Regions from separate parts of the Streptomyces sp. NPDC088707 genome, predicted to be linked through region 1. Evidence: riboswitches for the same ligand, from Rfam matches in the RefSeq annotation. Region 1 holds a riboswitch; each other region holds the start of a gene.
What was found. A riboswitch is a leader RNA that binds a small molecule or an ion and turns the genes downstream of it on or off. The one in region 1 is predicted to bind cobalamin.
Positions count from the first base shown of each region.

Region 2: it holds a riboswitch for cobalamin, as region 1 does, so the genes downstream of both, metE (5-methyltetrahydropteroyltriglutamate--homocysteine S-methyltransferase) here and cobN (cobaltochelatase subunit CobN) in region 1, are expected to answer to the same signal.
Region 3: it holds a riboswitch for cobalamin, as region 1 does, so the genes downstream of both, ACIP84_RS18735 (cobalamin biosynthesis protein) here and cobN (cobaltochelatase subunit CobN) in region 1, are expected to answer to the same signal.
Region 4: it holds a riboswitch for cobalamin, as region 1 does, so the genes downstream of both, ACIP84_RS20970 (ABC transporter substrate-binding protein) here and cobN (cobaltochelatase subunit CobN) in region 1, are expected to answer to the same signal.

Region 1 is NZ_JBIVLV010000003.1:278,301-281,957, reverse strand. It holds gene ACIP84_RS12055 (cobalamin biosynthesis protein CobG) at 1-1,096, opposite strand, end outside; cobalamin riboswitch at 1,353-1,511, shown strand; gene cobN (cobaltochelatase subunit CobN) at 1,547-3,657, shown strand, end outside.
Region 2 is NZ_JBIVLV010000002.1:337,918-341,574, forward strand. It holds gene metE (5-methyltetrahydropteroyltriglutamate--homocysteine S-methyltransferase) at 1-2,028, opposite strand, end outside; cobalamin riboswitch at 2,191-2,419, opposite strand; gene ACIP84_RS08965 (UBP-type zinc finger domain-containing protein) at 2,529-2,882, opposite strand; gene ACIP84_RS08970 (ATP-binding protein) at 2,879-3,657, opposite strand, start outside.
Region 3 is NZ_JBIVLV010000005.1:503,017-506,673, reverse strand. It holds gene ACIP84_RS18745 (anion permease) at 261-1,529, shown strand; gene ACIP84_RS18740 (hypothetical protein) at 1,542-1,763, shown strand; cobalamin riboswitch at 1,885-2,017, shown strand; gene ACIP84_RS18735 (cobalamin biosynthesis protein) at 2,051-3,040, shown strand; gene ACIP84_RS18730 (cobyric acid synthase) at 3,037-3,657, shown strand, end outside.
Region 4 is NZ_JBIVLV010000006.1:434,018-437,674, forward strand. It holds gene ACIP84_RS20965 (FecCD family ABC transporter permease) at 1-505, opposite strand, end outside; gene ACIP84_RS20970 (ABC transporter substrate-binding protein) at 502-1,491, opposite strand; cobalamin riboswitch at 1,533-1,667, opposite strand; gene ACIP84_RS20975 (M67 family metallopeptidase) at 1,660-2,088, opposite strand; gene ACIP84_RS20980 (amino acid permease) at 2,212-3,639, opposite strand.

The sequences.
Region 1 (3,657 bases):
TCGTGCTGCTGCTGACGGGGCCGGGGTGGCCGGGGCGCCCCGGGTGTCCCGGGTGTCCGGGGACGGCGTCGGCGCGGACGTCGGCGAGGGACTTCGCGCAGCCGGGCCGCCCGGTGCAGGCGGTGACACCGGCCCAGGGGGAGTCGGGACGGGTGATGAGCCCGGCCGCGTCGAGGGCGGGCAGCCGGTCGGCGCCGACCCCGGCCACGACGACCCCGCGCCAGGGTGTGAGCCGGACCTCCTCGGCGGGGAGCAGGGCCCGGAGCTGGGCGGCGGTGAGCCGGCCGAGCGGGGCGAGCACGGAGAGGGCGGCGGGCCCGAGGACGCCGGGGGAGAGGGGACGGCCCCGGGGGAGTTCCGGCGCGGGCACGGGCCGGGCCGTCACCCCCGATTCCAGCGGGTCCACCGGGTACGCCTCGGGGAGTTCCCGGACCCGCCAGGCCCCGGTTCCGGCCTTCCGCGCGGCGGCCAGGAACCCGCCCGCCACCGCGAGGGCCGCGGTGGGCGCGTCGGAGCTCGCGAGCCGGACGGCTCGCCCGCCGACGTGCAGCTCCGCCTCTCCGCCTCCCACTGCGACCAAGGTCACATCCCCGCCGAGCCCGGCGACATCGCCGCGTCCGTCGTCGAGGACGAAGAGGAACCGGCCGGAAAGGGCCGCCGCCCAGGGCGCGGAACGCAGGAGGGTGTCCAGCTCGCGGACCCACAACTGCACGTCGGCGGCGCCGAGTCCGTCGAGGCCCGAGGCCGGGGAGGCGACGATGTTGCGGACGCGTTCGTGGGTGGGGGAGGGCAGCAGGCCCGCCGCGTCGAGGAGTGCCGCCAGCTCGGCCCCGCAGTCGTCGGCGAGGCCGCGCAGCTCGGCGTTGCCGCGCGAGGTGATGCTGAGCCGTCCGTCGCCCAGGGTCTCCGCTGCGTCCGCCAGCGTCTCGACCTGACGGGACGTCAAACGGCCTCCGGGCAGGCGGAGTCGGGCGAGACGGCCGTCGTCGGCGGAGTGCAGGCGCAGCGCCCCGGGGCACGCGTCGCCACGGTCCCGTATGCGAGGTTCGCCCGGGTCGGGCGTCGGGGGCGGGGTGGGCGGCATGGCGGCGAGCATACCGACGGGTCGCCGGGCGGCCACCGGGCGCGATCCGGCCGCCACGGGGCCCTCCCTTCGGCCGTGGGCCGGCCGGCGCGGTGGGCGGCGGAGGCCGGAGCCCGGTCCGGCCGCGGTCGGAACGGGGGCTCCGTCCGCACGGTGAACGGCAGCGTGAACCGCACGGTGATCCGCGGTGTGAACCGCACGGTGGACCGCAGCGTGATCCGCAGTGTGATCCGGCCGACTCCGCCACCCGACCCGGCCCGTCGACCGCACGATCTACTATGCAGACGGCATGGGGTCCCAGGACCCCGGGGAGGAAGCCCGGTGAGAATCCGGCGCGGTCCCGCCACTGTGAGCCGGCCCGGGCTGTGCGTCTGCACGCCCCCGGGACGGTGAGTCAGGAACTCCCGCCGTCCATACGACCACCCGGGGCGCGGACAACCCCGAGGAAGGCCTGCGCTCGCCATGCTTCTGCTGCTGTCGCACTCCGACACCGACCTGCTCAGCGCCCGCGCGGCCGGCGGCCCGGTGGAGTACCGCTTCGCCAACCCCGCCCGTCTCCCCCTGGCCGAGCTGAACGGCCTCCTGGCCGAGGCCGAGCTCGTCGTCGTACGGCTCCTCGGCGGCCTCCGTTCCTGGGAGGAGGGCCTCGACGCGGTGCGCGCGGCCGGAAAGCCGGTGGTCGTCCTCAGCGGTGAACAGGCCCCCGACGCCCAGCTGATGGAGGCGTCCACCGTCCCCGTCGGCGTCGCCACCGAGGCGCACGCCTACCTGGCCCACGGCGGCCCGGCGAACCTGGAGCAGCTGGCCCGCTTCCTCTCCGACACCGTCCTGCTCACCGGGCACGGCTTCGAGTCCCCCGCGGCCGCCCCCACCTGGGGCCCCCTGGAGCGCGCCGCCCGCACGACGACCGGCCCGACCGTCGCCGTGCTCTACTACCGCGCCCACCACATGAGCGGGAACACCGCCTTCGTCGACGCGCTCTGCGAGGCTGTCGAGGACGCCGGCGCCCAGGCCCTCCCCCTGTACGTCGCCTCCCTGCGCGCCCCCGAGCCGGAGCTGCTCGACCGGCTCCGCACCGCCGACGCGATCGTCACCACCGTCCTCGCGGCGGGCGGCACCAAGCCCGCCGAGGCGCAGGCCGGCGGCGACGAGGAGGCCTGGGACGCGGGCGCGCTGGCCGCGCTCGACGTGCCGATCCTGCAGGCCCTCTGCCTGACCGGTTCGCGCGCCGCCTGGGAGGAGAACGACGAGGGTCTCTCCCCGCTGGACGCCGCGAGCCAGGTCGCCGTCCCCGAGTTCGACGGCCGGCTCATCACCGTGCCGTTCTCCTTCAAGGAGATCGACGAGGACGGGCTGCCCGCGTACGTCGCCGACACCGAGCGCGCCGCCCGCGTCGCCGGGATCGCCGTACGGCACGCCCGCCTCCGGCACATCCCGAACGCCGAGAAGAGGCTGGCGCTCGTCCTCTCCGCGTACCCGACGAAGCACTCCCGCATCGGCAACGCCGTCGGCCTCGACACCCCCGCCTCCGCCGTCTCGCTGCTGCGCCGCCTCCGCGCGGAGGGGTACGACTTCGGGCCCGTCGAGGAGCTGCCCGGCCTGGTCTCCGGCGACGGCGACGAGCTGATCTACGCCCTCATCGAGGCCGGCGGCCACGACCAGGACTGGCTGACGGAGGAGCAGCTCGCCAAGAACCCGGTCCGCATCCCGGCCGCCGACTACAAGCGCTGGTACGCGACCCTCCCGGAGGAGCTGCGGACCCACGTCGAGGAGCACTGGGGCCCGGCGCCCGGCGAGATGTTCCTGGACCGGTCGCGCAACCCCGAGGGGGACATCGTCCTCGCGGCCCTCCGCCGAGGGAACCTGCTGATCCTCATCCAGCCGCCGCGTGGCTTCGGCGAGAACCCGATCGCGATCTACCACGACCCCGATCTCCCGCCGTCCCACCACTACCTGGCCGCCTACCGCTGGATCGCCGCCCGCGCCGAGGACGGCGGCTTCGGTGCCGACGCCATGGTGCACCTGGGCAAGCACGGCAACCTGGAGTGGCTGCCCGGCAAGAACGCCGGCCTGTCTGCCGCCTGCGGCCCCGACGCGGCCCTCGGCGACATCCCGCTGATCTACCCGTTCCTGGTCAACGACCCGGGCGAGGGCACCCAGGCCAAGCGCCGTGTGCACGCCACGCTCGTCGACCACCTGGTGCCGCCGATGGCCCGCGCCGACTCGTACGGCGACATCGCGCGCCTGGAGCAGCTGCTCGACGAGTACGCGCAGATCTCCTCCATGGACCCGGCGAAGCTGCCCGCGATCCGCGCCCAGATCTGGACGCTGATCCAGGCCGCCAAGCTCGACCACGACCTGGGTCTGGAGCAGCGTCCCGAGGACGACGGCTTCGACGACTTCCTGCTGCACGTCGACGGCTGGCTGTGCGAGGTCAAGGACGCCCAGATCCGCGACGGTCTGCACGTCCTCGGCGGCGCCCCGGAGGGCGAGGCCCGGGTCAACCTGGTCCTCTCCATCCTGCGCGCCCGCCAGATCTGGGGCGGCACGCAGGCGCTGCCCGGTCTGCGCGA
Region 2 (3,657 bases), on a different contig from region 1:
GCTGACGACGTCGGCGTCGAGGTCGTCGATGGCCCGGACGATGTCGCCGAACTCGGCGTAGCACATGTGGGTGTGGATCTGGGTGTCCGGCCGCACGCCGCCGGTGGCGAGGCGGAAGGACCCGGTCGCCCAGGCCAGGTAGGCGGCGTGCTCGGCGGCTCGCAGCGGCAGCGTCTCGCGCAGCGCCGGTTCGTCGACCTGGATCACCGAGGTCCCGGCCGCTTCCAGGTCGGTCACCTCGTCGCGCAGGGCGAGGGCCACCTGCCGCGCGGTCTCCCCGAGCGGCTGGTCGTCCCGTACGAAGGACCAGGCGAGCATGGTCACCGGACCGGTCAGCATGCCCTTGACCGGCTTCGAGGTCTGCGCCTGGGCGTACGTCGTCCAGCGCACGGTCATCGGTTCGGGGCGGGAGATGTCCCCGGCCAGGACCGGGGGCCGGACGTAGCGGGTGCCGTACGACTGGACCCAGCCGTGCTCGGTGGCGAGGTAGCCGGTGAGCTGCTCGGCGAAGTACTGCACCATGTCGTTGCGCTCGGGCTCGCCGTGCACCAGGACGTCGATCCCCGTCTTCTCCTGGAAGGAGAGGACCTCGCGGATCTCGTCCTTGATCCGCTCCTCGTAGCCTGCGGCGTCGATCCGGCCGGCCCGCAGGTCGGCCCGTGCGACGCGCAGCTCGCTCGTCTGCGGGAACGAGCCGATGGTCGTCGTCGGCAGCAGCGGAAGGCCGAGCTGGGCCCGCTGGGCCACGCTCCGCACCGCGTACGACTGCGAGCGCCGCCCGTCGGCGTCGGTGACGGCGGCGGCACGGGCCCGTACGGCGGGGTCCCGGGTGAGGGCGGACCCGGAACGGGACGCCAGGTCGGCCCGGTTCGCGGCGAGTTCGGCCGCGATGGCGTCCGTACCCAGGGCGAGCCCGCGCGCCAGGACGGCGATCTCCGCGGTCTTCTGCCGGGCGAAGGCGAGCCAGCGGGCGATCTGCGGATCGATGCCCCGCTCGGCGGCGGCGTCGAGCGGCACGTGCAGGAGGGAGCAGGAGGCGGCGACGTCCACCCGGTCGGCGAGCCCGAGGAGCGTACCGAGGGTTCCGAGGGACTTGCGGTAGTCGTCGATCCAGACGTTGCGTCCATTGACGACGCCCGCCACCAGGCGCTTGCCGGGCAGCCCGCCGACGCCGGCGAGGTCCTCCAGGTTGGCGGCGCCCGATTCCGTGAAGTCGAGGGCGAGCCCTTCGACCGGTGCCTTGGCCAGCACGCCCAGGGCGTCCCCGAGCCGCCCGAAGTAGGAGGCGACGAGCAGCTGGGGACGGTCGGTGGCGCCGCCCAGCGCTCGGTAGGCACGGGCGGCGGCGTCGAGCTCGGCCGGGGTCCGGTCCTGGACCAGCGCCGGCTCGTCCAGCTGCACCCACTCGGCTCCGGCGGCGCGGAGATCGGCGAGCACCTCCGCGTACACCGGCAGCAGCCGGTCCAGCAGGGTCAGCGGCTCGAAGTCCGGGGCCACGCCCCGCGCGGGCTTGGCGAGCAGCAGGTAGGTGACGGGGCCCACGAGCACCGGGCGGGCGGCATGGCCGAGCGCGAGGGCCTCCTTCAGTTCGGCGACCTGCTTGCCGGAGTCGGCGGTGAAGACGGTGTCGGGCCCGAGCTCGGGCACCAGGTAGTGGTAGTTGGTGTCGAACCACTTGGTCATCTCCAGCGGCGCGACGTCCTCGGTGCCGCGGGCCATCGCGAAGTACCCGTCGAGCGCGTCCGCCTCGACGGCCGCACGGTGCCGGTCGGGGATCGCGCCGACCATCACGCTGGTGTCCAGGACGTGGTCGTAGGACGAGAAGTCACCGGTCGGCACCTCGTGGAGGCCGGCCTCGGTCAGCTCCCGCCAGTTCGACCTGCGCAGCTCGGCCGCGGTCTCCCGGAGCGTGCCGGCGTCGACACGGCCCTTCCAGTACCCCTCGACGGCCTTCTTCAGTTCACGGTTCTCCCCCTGGCGGGGGTACCCGTACACGGTGGCTCGTGCTGGCGCGGGCTTCGGTGTCACGGAACTCTCCTTCGCGAGATGTGTCCTGAGCGCCCCGGAGACGGGACGCGGACGCGAAGGAACGGACAGACCGGCGGACCACGACGCGGAAGTGCCGCACGTGCCGCTCGATATGCGCGCCGACCCGCCCACGAGGTCACCGGGATCTCCGCACGCGGAATCGTCCGCGCGCGGGCAACGGGCAGGTCTTCGGACTCGCGGGCACGCTCTCCGGATGCGACCGGAGGGCACCTACTGGCCGTCGCTTCCCAGGACCGTTGTCCGGTCCCAGTGCGTATGACGGCGGTCGTTCCCGCTCACCGCTGCGGGGCAGTCCCGGATTCCCACCGGGTTCCCTCTTACGACGCATCCCGCCTGGCGGACGGGGCGAACCAGCTGCACGGCCACCTTAGGCGGACGAACGCCCACCGCACACCCCTGACCGCATCGCGGAACGCGAAGGCCACACTTCGGCCACCACCGGGTCGGCCGGCGCGCGGACGGACGGGGGCCGGCGGCCCTCAGCGGTGGAGGTGCCGCTGCCAGTCCTGCGGGACGCGGCCGGCCGGTCCGGGGGCCGGCTGGTCGGCGGGGTGGCCGTCCGGCGGGGCGAGTGCGGGTCCCGCGTCGTACAGGTCGTCGGTGGCGTAGTTCCAGAACCAGCTCTCGCCCGGCTCGAAGCTCTGGACGAGGGGATGCCCGGTGGACTTCCAGTGCGCGGTGGCGTGCTGGGCGGGGGAGGAGTCGCAGCAGCCGATGTGGCCGCACTGGGCGCAGCGCCGCAGATGGAACCACCAGCCGCCCACCGAGTCGCAGTCCCCGCAGCCCGGCCCGCTGGGCGGAACGCTCGGGTCGATTCCCTCGATCTCGGTCATGCCTGCTCCTCGGGTGTGTCGGGTGTGTCGGTGGTGACGCCGGTGCGGGCGGGGGAGTCGGATCCGGTCTCCGCCCCGGGATCCGGCTCGGACTCCGCCGCGGGGGCGGTCAGCGGCAGCAGTACCTGGAACCGGGTGTCGCCCGGTACGGACTCGACCTGAAGGCTTCCGTGGTGCTTGCTCACCACGATCCGCCAGGAGATGTCGAGGCCGAGCCCTGTGCCCTCGCCGACCGGCTTTGTCGTGAAGAAGGGGTCGAAGATGCGGCTGCGGATCTCCTCGGGGACGCCGGGGCCCGTGTCGCGGAACTCCACGAGCAGCCGGTCGCCCTCCCGGGCCGTACGGACCGTCAGGGTGCCGTCGCCGCCGTCGCTCCCGATCGCGGACACCGCGTTGTCGATGAGGTTGGTCCACACCTGGTTCAGCTCCGCCGGGTAGGCGGGCACCTCGGGGAGGGAGCGGTCGTAGTCCTTGACGACGCGCACCCGGTCGCCGATCTTGCCGGACAGCATCAGGAGCGTGCTGTCGAGGAGCTCGTGGACGTCGACCTCGCGGTGCGGGGCGCGGTCGAGCTGGGCGTACTGCTTGGCGGCGTCCACCAGATGGGAGATGCGGTTGGTGGAGTCGTCGATCTCGTCCATCAACAGCTCTGTCTCGACGGTGTAGTTGAGCCAGCCGACGGCCCCCGGCAGCACGTCGTCGGCCACCGTCGCCGCCACCTGCTCCAGCCAGTCCGTGTCCAGACCGGCCTGGACGAAGGTGGGCGCGATGCGCC
Region 3 (3,657 bases), on a different contig from region 1:
CCCCCGGTCGGATGGTTCCGTCCAGGGACCGGAACGGTGTGGTGGAGGAGGAACCGGGGCAGGTCGCATGTGCCCGGTGATGGGCCGGATTACCCGGGGTTGCGGGGTGACCGCATCGTGGACAGTTCGGGGGCCGGAACCGTAACCGGAATCCCTCGACGCCGATTTGGGACACCACAGCGCCCTACCTAGTTCACCTTCCGTTCACCCTGGTTGCTTACGTTCGTCCAGCCACTGACGTCAAACGATTGCCTGGGTAAATGGAACACATCACGCTGCTGCTCGCCATTGTGGTCGTGACAGCTCTCGTGTTCGATTTCACGAACGGTTTCCACGACACCGCGAACGCGATGGCCACGACCATCTCGACCGGTGCTCTCAAGCCGAAGACGGCGGTGGCCATGTCCGCCGTGCTGAACCTCGTCGGCGCGTTCCTGTCCGTGGAGGTCGCCAAGACGATCTCCGGCGGGATCATCAACGAAGAAGGCATTCGTACAGAGGTGATCTTCGCGGCGCTCGTCGGCGCCATCCTCTGGAATCTCCTGACCTGGCTGCTCGGACTTCCGTCCAGCTCCTCCCACGCCCTCTTCGGCGGCCTCATCGGCGCCGCGGTCATGTCGGCCGGCTGGTCGGCCGTGAACGGCCCGACCATCGTCACCAAGGTCCTCATCCCGGCCGTCGCCGCGCCGCTCGTCGCCGGCCTCGCCGCGATGGCCGCCACCAAGCTGACGTACAGGATCAAGGCCAACCCCGAGGCGAAGGCCACGGCCAAGGGCTACCGGGCCGGCCAGATCGCCTCCGCCGGTCTCGTCTCCCTCGCCCACGGCACCAACGACGCGCAGAAGACGATGGGCATCATCACCCTCGCCCTGGTCACCCAGGGTGTCGTCGCCCCCGGCTCGAACCCTCCGCTGTGGGTCATCGTCTCCGCCGGTGTCGCCATCGCGCTCGGCACGTACCTCGGCGGCTGGCGCATCATCCGCACCATGGGCAAGGGCCTCACCGACCTCCAGCCGCAGCAGGGCTTCGCCGCCCAGACCAGCGCCGCGACGGTCATCCTCGCCTCCTCGCACCTGGGCTTCTCGCTCTCCACCACCCAGTCCTGCTCGGGTGCCGTGATGGGCGCCGGTCTCGGCCGCAAGGGCGGCGTCGTCCGCTGGTCGACCGCCACCCGGATGTTCGTCGCCTGGGGTCTGACCCTGCCCGCCGCGGCCGTGGTCGGCGCCGGTGCCGAGTTCCTCACCAAGCAGGGCCCCTGGGGCATCGCCGCCGTCGCGGTCCTGCTGGTCGCCGGCTCGGGCGTCATCTGGTCCCTCTCCCGCCGCAAGCCGGTCGACCACAACAACGTCACCGCCGACGACCTGGACGCCGAGCCCGCGGGCATCGTGACCACCGCCATGGCGGCCGTCACCCCGCCGCCGGCCGCCGGTTCCGTCGCCGCCGTCGCGGACGAGGACCTCAAGACGACCATCCCCGCGCCGGCCCCCACCGACCCGACCGCTCCCCCGGCCCCCGCCGCCGCGGTCTAAGGAACTCACGACATGAAGATCGACTGGGCAGCTCTCGGCTCCGTCTTCGGAGTCAGCCTCGTGGCGACCGTCGCCCTCGTAGGCCTCTTCACCCTCGGCATCGTCGGGCTCACCAAGCAGGAGGAGGCCGCCGCCCGCGGAGGCTCCGCCGCTCCGGCCCGCGCCGCCGCGTACGCCTGCTTCGCCCTGTGCGCGGCAGCCGTCGCGTACGGCATCTACCTGATCGTCGTCTGACGGTCCGAGCGTGACCGGCGGGGCGGTCCGCACCTTCGGGTGCGGACCGCCCCGCCGTCGTGTCTGTGGCGCTTCGCACAGTGACTCGCTGCAGGTCAAGGGTGAGTTGACGGCTGTTCTCGGGCCGTGGTGGACTGCCGAGGCCATTACGGCGGCAGCAGAGGAAGTCCGGTGCGAATCCGGCGCGGTCCCGCCACTGTGACCGGATCCGAGGGGTCCGGGAGTCAGGAACTCTCGCCGCCGGTCACGTCGATCCAGGGCGCGGACCCTGAGTGAGGACATGCGCCATGCCCGGCCGCAGCAGAACCAGCCGCCTCGCCCCGGACGGATTCGCGTACGGAGCGGCCGCGGGTCTCGCCGTCGACCTGCTCATCGGCGATCCCCGCCGCGGACATCCCGTCGCCGCGTTCGGCCGGGCGGCCGCCGCGGTCGAGAACCGCCTCCACCACGACCACCGCGGCTGGGGCGCCCTGCACACCGTCGTCTGCGCCGGCTCCACCGTCGCCCTCGGAGCGCTCGCCGCCCGGGCCGTACGGAACCGTCCGGCCGCCGCCGTCGCCCTGACCGCCGCCTCCGTGTGGGCCGTCGTCGGCGGTACGACCCTGGGGCGGGAGGCCCGCGCGATCGGCGGCGCGCTCGCCGCCGGGGACCTGGACGTCGCCCGGGAGCGGCTGCCGCATCTGTGCGGGCGCGACCCGCAGTCCCTGGACGGACCCGCGATGGCCCGCGCGGTCGTCGAATCGGTCGCCGAGAACACCTCCGACGCCGTGGTCGGCGCCCTGTTCTGGGGCGCGGTCGCGGGCGTACCGGGCCTCGTCGGCTTCCGGGCCGTCAACACCCTGGACGCGATGGTCGGCCACAAGTCGCCGCGCCACCGCCGCTTCGGCTGGGCCTCGGCCCGGCTCGACGACGTGGCAGGCTGGCCCGGGGCGCGGCTGACGGCCGTCCTCGCGACCGTCGCCGGCGGCAACCCGCGCGGTGCGCTGAACGCCTGGCGGGCCGACGCGGCGAAGCACCCCAGCCCCAACGCGGGCCCCGTCGAGGCCTCCTTCGCGGGCGCCCTCGGCATACGTCTCGGGGGCACCCTGTCGTACGGCGGCCGGGTCGAGCACCGGCCGGTGCTCAACGGGGAGGGCCGGGCCGTCGAGGTGACCGACATCGACCGGGCCGTACGCCTGTCGCGCCGGGTCACCGGACTCACTCTGGCCGCCTGTGTGGGCGGCCGGCTGATCATCGGCGCCCTGGCCGCGTCGACCCGGAAGCGGAGGAACGCATGAGGGGTGGGGGACTGCTCGTCGCCGGAACCACGTCCGACGCCGGCAAGAGCGTCGTGACGGCCGGCATCTGCCGCTGGCTGGTCCGCAAGGGGCTGAAGGTGGCGCCGTTCAAGGGGCAGAACATGTCCCTCAACTCCTTCGTCACGAGGGAGGGGGCCGAGATCGGGCGCGCCCAGGCCATGCAGGCGCAGGCGGCGCGGGTGGAACCCACCGCGCTGATGAACCCCGTCCTGCTCAAGCCCGGCAGCGACCGGTCAAGCCAGGTCGTCCTGATGGGCAGGCCGGTCGGTGAACTGAGTGCTCGTGGCTACCACGGGGGGCGGCAGAAGGAGCTCTTCGAGCCGGTCCTCGCGTGCCTGGAGGAGCTGCGGAGCACGTACGACGCCGTGATCTGCGAGGGGGCCGGCAGCCCGGCCGAGATCAACCTGCGGCGGACCGACATCGTGAACATGGGCATCGCGCGGGCCGCGCGGCTGCCCGTGGTCGTGGTCGGCGACATCGACCGGGGCGGGGTCTTCGCCCAGTTCTTCGGCACGACGGCGCTGCTCGCGCCCGAGGACCAGGAGCTGATCGCGGGCTACCTCGTGAACAAGTTCCGCGGTGACGTGACCCTGCTC
Region 4 (3,657 bases), on a different contig from region 1:
CGAAGGCGCCGGCGGGCAGGGCGAGCGTGGTGGTGATGCCGCCCACGAGGCCCGCTCCCCCGCCGGCGACCAGGACGAGGACGGCTCCGGCGGAGGCGCCGGAGGAGATCCCGAGGAGGAAGGGGTCGGCGAGCCGGTTGCGGACGAGGGCCTGGAGGACGGCGCCGACGACGGCGAGCCCGGCGCCGACGACCGCGCCGAGCAGCACCCGGGGCAGCCGTACGTCGAGGACGATCGTGCGGTACGGGGAGGGGTCGGGGGCGCGTCCGGTGAGGGCGTCGAGGACCTGGCCGGGCGGGATGCGGACGGAGCCGAGGGCGAGCGAGGCGAGGGCCGCGGCGGCGAGGGCGACGACGAGTCCGGCGACGACGACCGCGTACCGCAGCGGCCCGCCCCGCGTCCGCGGGGGCGGACCCGATCGCCCGGCGCCGGCCCCTGCCGACGGGGCGGACCGGGCGGGCGGCACGGGCCGCGCGGAGCCCGCGGCGCGGGTCTCCGGGCTCATCGGCCCGGGTGGAGCTGGGCCGCCAGCTTGTCGACGGCCGCGGGGACGCGGACGCCGAGGACGGTGTCGGAGAGCGGCATCACGGCGAACCGGCGGTTCCTGATCGCGGGGACGTCCTTGAGGGCCGGGTCGTCGATCAGCCGCTTCTTCTTCTGTTCGACGGTGGTGGAGCCGTAGTCGTAGATGACGACGACCTCGGGCTTGCGGGCGACGACCTGTTCCCAGGTGGCGTCGCCGAAGGCCTTGTCGAGGTCGGCGAAGACGTTCCGGCCTCCGGCGCGGCTGATGAGCTCGTTGCCGATGCCCTTGCCGCCGGCGGTGAAGGCGGTCTTGTCGCCGCTGTCGTAGACGAAGACGGAGACGGGCGCGGTGCCCTTGAGGCGCTTCTCGGTGGCGGCGACGGTGGTCCGCGCCTCCCGGACCCACTTCTCGGCCCGGTCGGGGACGCCGAACGTCCGGCCGATCTCGTCGACTTCGCGGTAGAGGTCGTCGACGGAGGGCGAACCGGACGGGCAGTACTCGGTGTTGAGCCGGGTGTCGATGCCGGCCCGCTTCAGGTCGTCGCGGCTGCGGCCGTCCTTGCTCGCGAAGGCGGAGGAGTAACCGCCGTAGACGAAGTCGGGGTTCGCGGCGAGCAGGGCCTCCTTGGAGGGGTACTCCTTCGCGAGGACGGGGACGGAGTCGTACGCCTTCTTGTAGGCGGGGAGGATCGCGTCGTCGAGGTAGGCGGTGCCGACGAGGGACTTCTCCAGGCCGAGGGCGAGCATGACCTCGGTGACGTGCTGGTTCATGGTGACCGCACGCTTCGGCGGGGCCTTGAAGGTCGTCTTCACGCCGCAGTTGGAGACGGTGTACGGGAATCCCGGGGCGGTCTTGGCGGCGGGGGTCTCCGTCGCGGGGGCCGAGCAGGCGGCGAGCAGCGGGAGCAGTGCGGCGGCGGACAGCAGGGGCGCCAGGGGCAGCCGGGTGCGGCGGGGCCAGGACATGACGGAACGTGCCTCCTCCGGGGATTTCCACGTCCCCGATCGGTGGTGAGAAGGCGGCAGGTCAGTTCCTGGCTTCCGTCTCCCGGAGGAGGCGGTCACAGTGGCGGGACCGTGCCGGATTCGCACCGGCTTCCTGGGTCCTGCCGCCCGTAGGTCCCCGTCAGTGTCTCAGGCGTCGTACTCCTCGACGACCTTGACCTCTTCCTCGGTCACGACGCCCTCGACGATGGTGAAGGAGCGGAACTGGAAGGGGCCGGCGCCGTCGCTGTCCGCGGTGGAGACGAGGACGTAGTGGGCCTGGGGCTCGTTGGCGTACGAGATGTCCGTGCGGGACGGGTAGGCCTCGGTCGCGGTGTGCGAGTGGTAGACGATGACGGGCTCCTCGTCCCGGTCGTCCATCTCGCGGTAGAGCTTGAGCAGGTCCGCGGAGTCGAACTCGTAGAAGGTGGGCGAGCGGGCCGCGTTGAGCATCGGGATGAACCGCTCGGGGCGGCCGGTGCCGGCCGGGCCCGCGACCACGCCGCAGGCCTCGTCGGGGTGGTCCGCGCGCGAGTGTTTCACGATCTGGTCGTACAGGGCCCGGGTGATGGTCAGCATGCCGACAGGATAAGCCGACGGGCCGTTCCGTACCGGGGAGTGGTACGGAACGGCCCGTATGCCGAGACGATCGTGGTCAGGGCCCTTGGGGGACGGCCCGGGGCGATCGTCCGTGGGGTCCGGTCAGGACCGCTTGGCGAAGGCGGCGCCCTCGGGGTTGCGGGACTTCAGGACCAGGTAGGAGACACCGAGGATGAGGCCCCAGACGGGGGCGGCGTACAGCGAGACCCGGGCGCCCTCGTCGATGCCCATCATCACGATGACCATGCCGATGAAGAGGAGCGCGAACCAGCTGGTGTACGGGGCTCCCGGGGCCTTGAAGGTGGACTCGGGGAGCTCGCCGCGGTTGGCCTTGGCCCGGTAGCGGATCTGGCAGACCAGGATCATGATCCAGGCCCACATGCCGGAGATGGTGGCGAAGGAGACGACGTACTCGAAGGCCTTGCCCGGGGCGACGTAGTTGATCCAGACGCCGACCAGCATCAGCGAGGCCGAGAAGGTCAGGCCGAGCAGCGGGGTGCCGCTCTTGGTGAGCTTGGTGAAGACCTTCGGGCCCTGGCCGTTGAGCGCGAGGTCGCGCAGCATGCGGCCGGTGGAGTACATGCCCGAGTTGCAGGAGGACAGGGCGGCGGTCAGCACCACGAAGTTGACGATGGCGGCGCCGACGCCGAGGCCCATCTTCTCGAAGGCGGCGACGAACGGGGAGACGCCCGGCTGGAACTCGGTCCACGGGACGACCGACAGGATCATGATCAGCGCGCCGACGTAGAAGACGGCGATGCGCCACGGCACGGTGTTGATGGCCTTGGGCAGGACGGTCTTCGGGTCCTTGGACTCGCCGGCGGTGACGCCGACCAGCTCGACCGCGAGGAACGCGAACATGACGATCTGCAGGGTCATCAGCGTGTTGCCGATGCCGGTGGGGAAGAAGCCGCCCTGGTCCCACAGGTGGGTCACGGAGGCGGTGTCGCCGGCGTCGGAGAAGCCGATGGTGAGGATGCCGGCGCAGATCAGGATCATGCCGATGATGGCGGTGACCTTGACCATGGAGAACCAGAACTCCAGCTCACCGAAGAGCTTCACGGAGATCAGGTTGGCGCCGTAGAGGACGAACGTGAAGACCAGCGCGGAGATCCACTGCGGGATGTCCCACCAGTACGTCATATAGGTGGCCGCGGCGGTGACTTCGGTGATGCCGGTGACGACCCAGAAGAGCCAGTACGTCCAGCCGGTCACGAAGCCCCAGAACGGGCCGACGAACTCCCGTGCGTACTCCGCGAAGGAGCCGGACACGGGGCGGTACATGAGGAGCTCGCCGAGGGCGCGCATGATGAAGAAGATGACCAGGCCCGCGATGGCGTACGCGAGGATCAGGCTGGGCCCCGCCTTGGCGATGGCCTTGCCGGCGCCGAGGAAGAGGCCGGTACCGATGGCACCGCCGATCGCGATCATCTGGATCTGCCGGGCGCCGAGGCCACGCTGGTAGCCCTCGCCGCCGTCCACGGCCCCGTCGGTGCCGTCGTGCTGCTTGTCGACCTGCACAGAGGTCATGGTGGTGCGCCTTTCTCC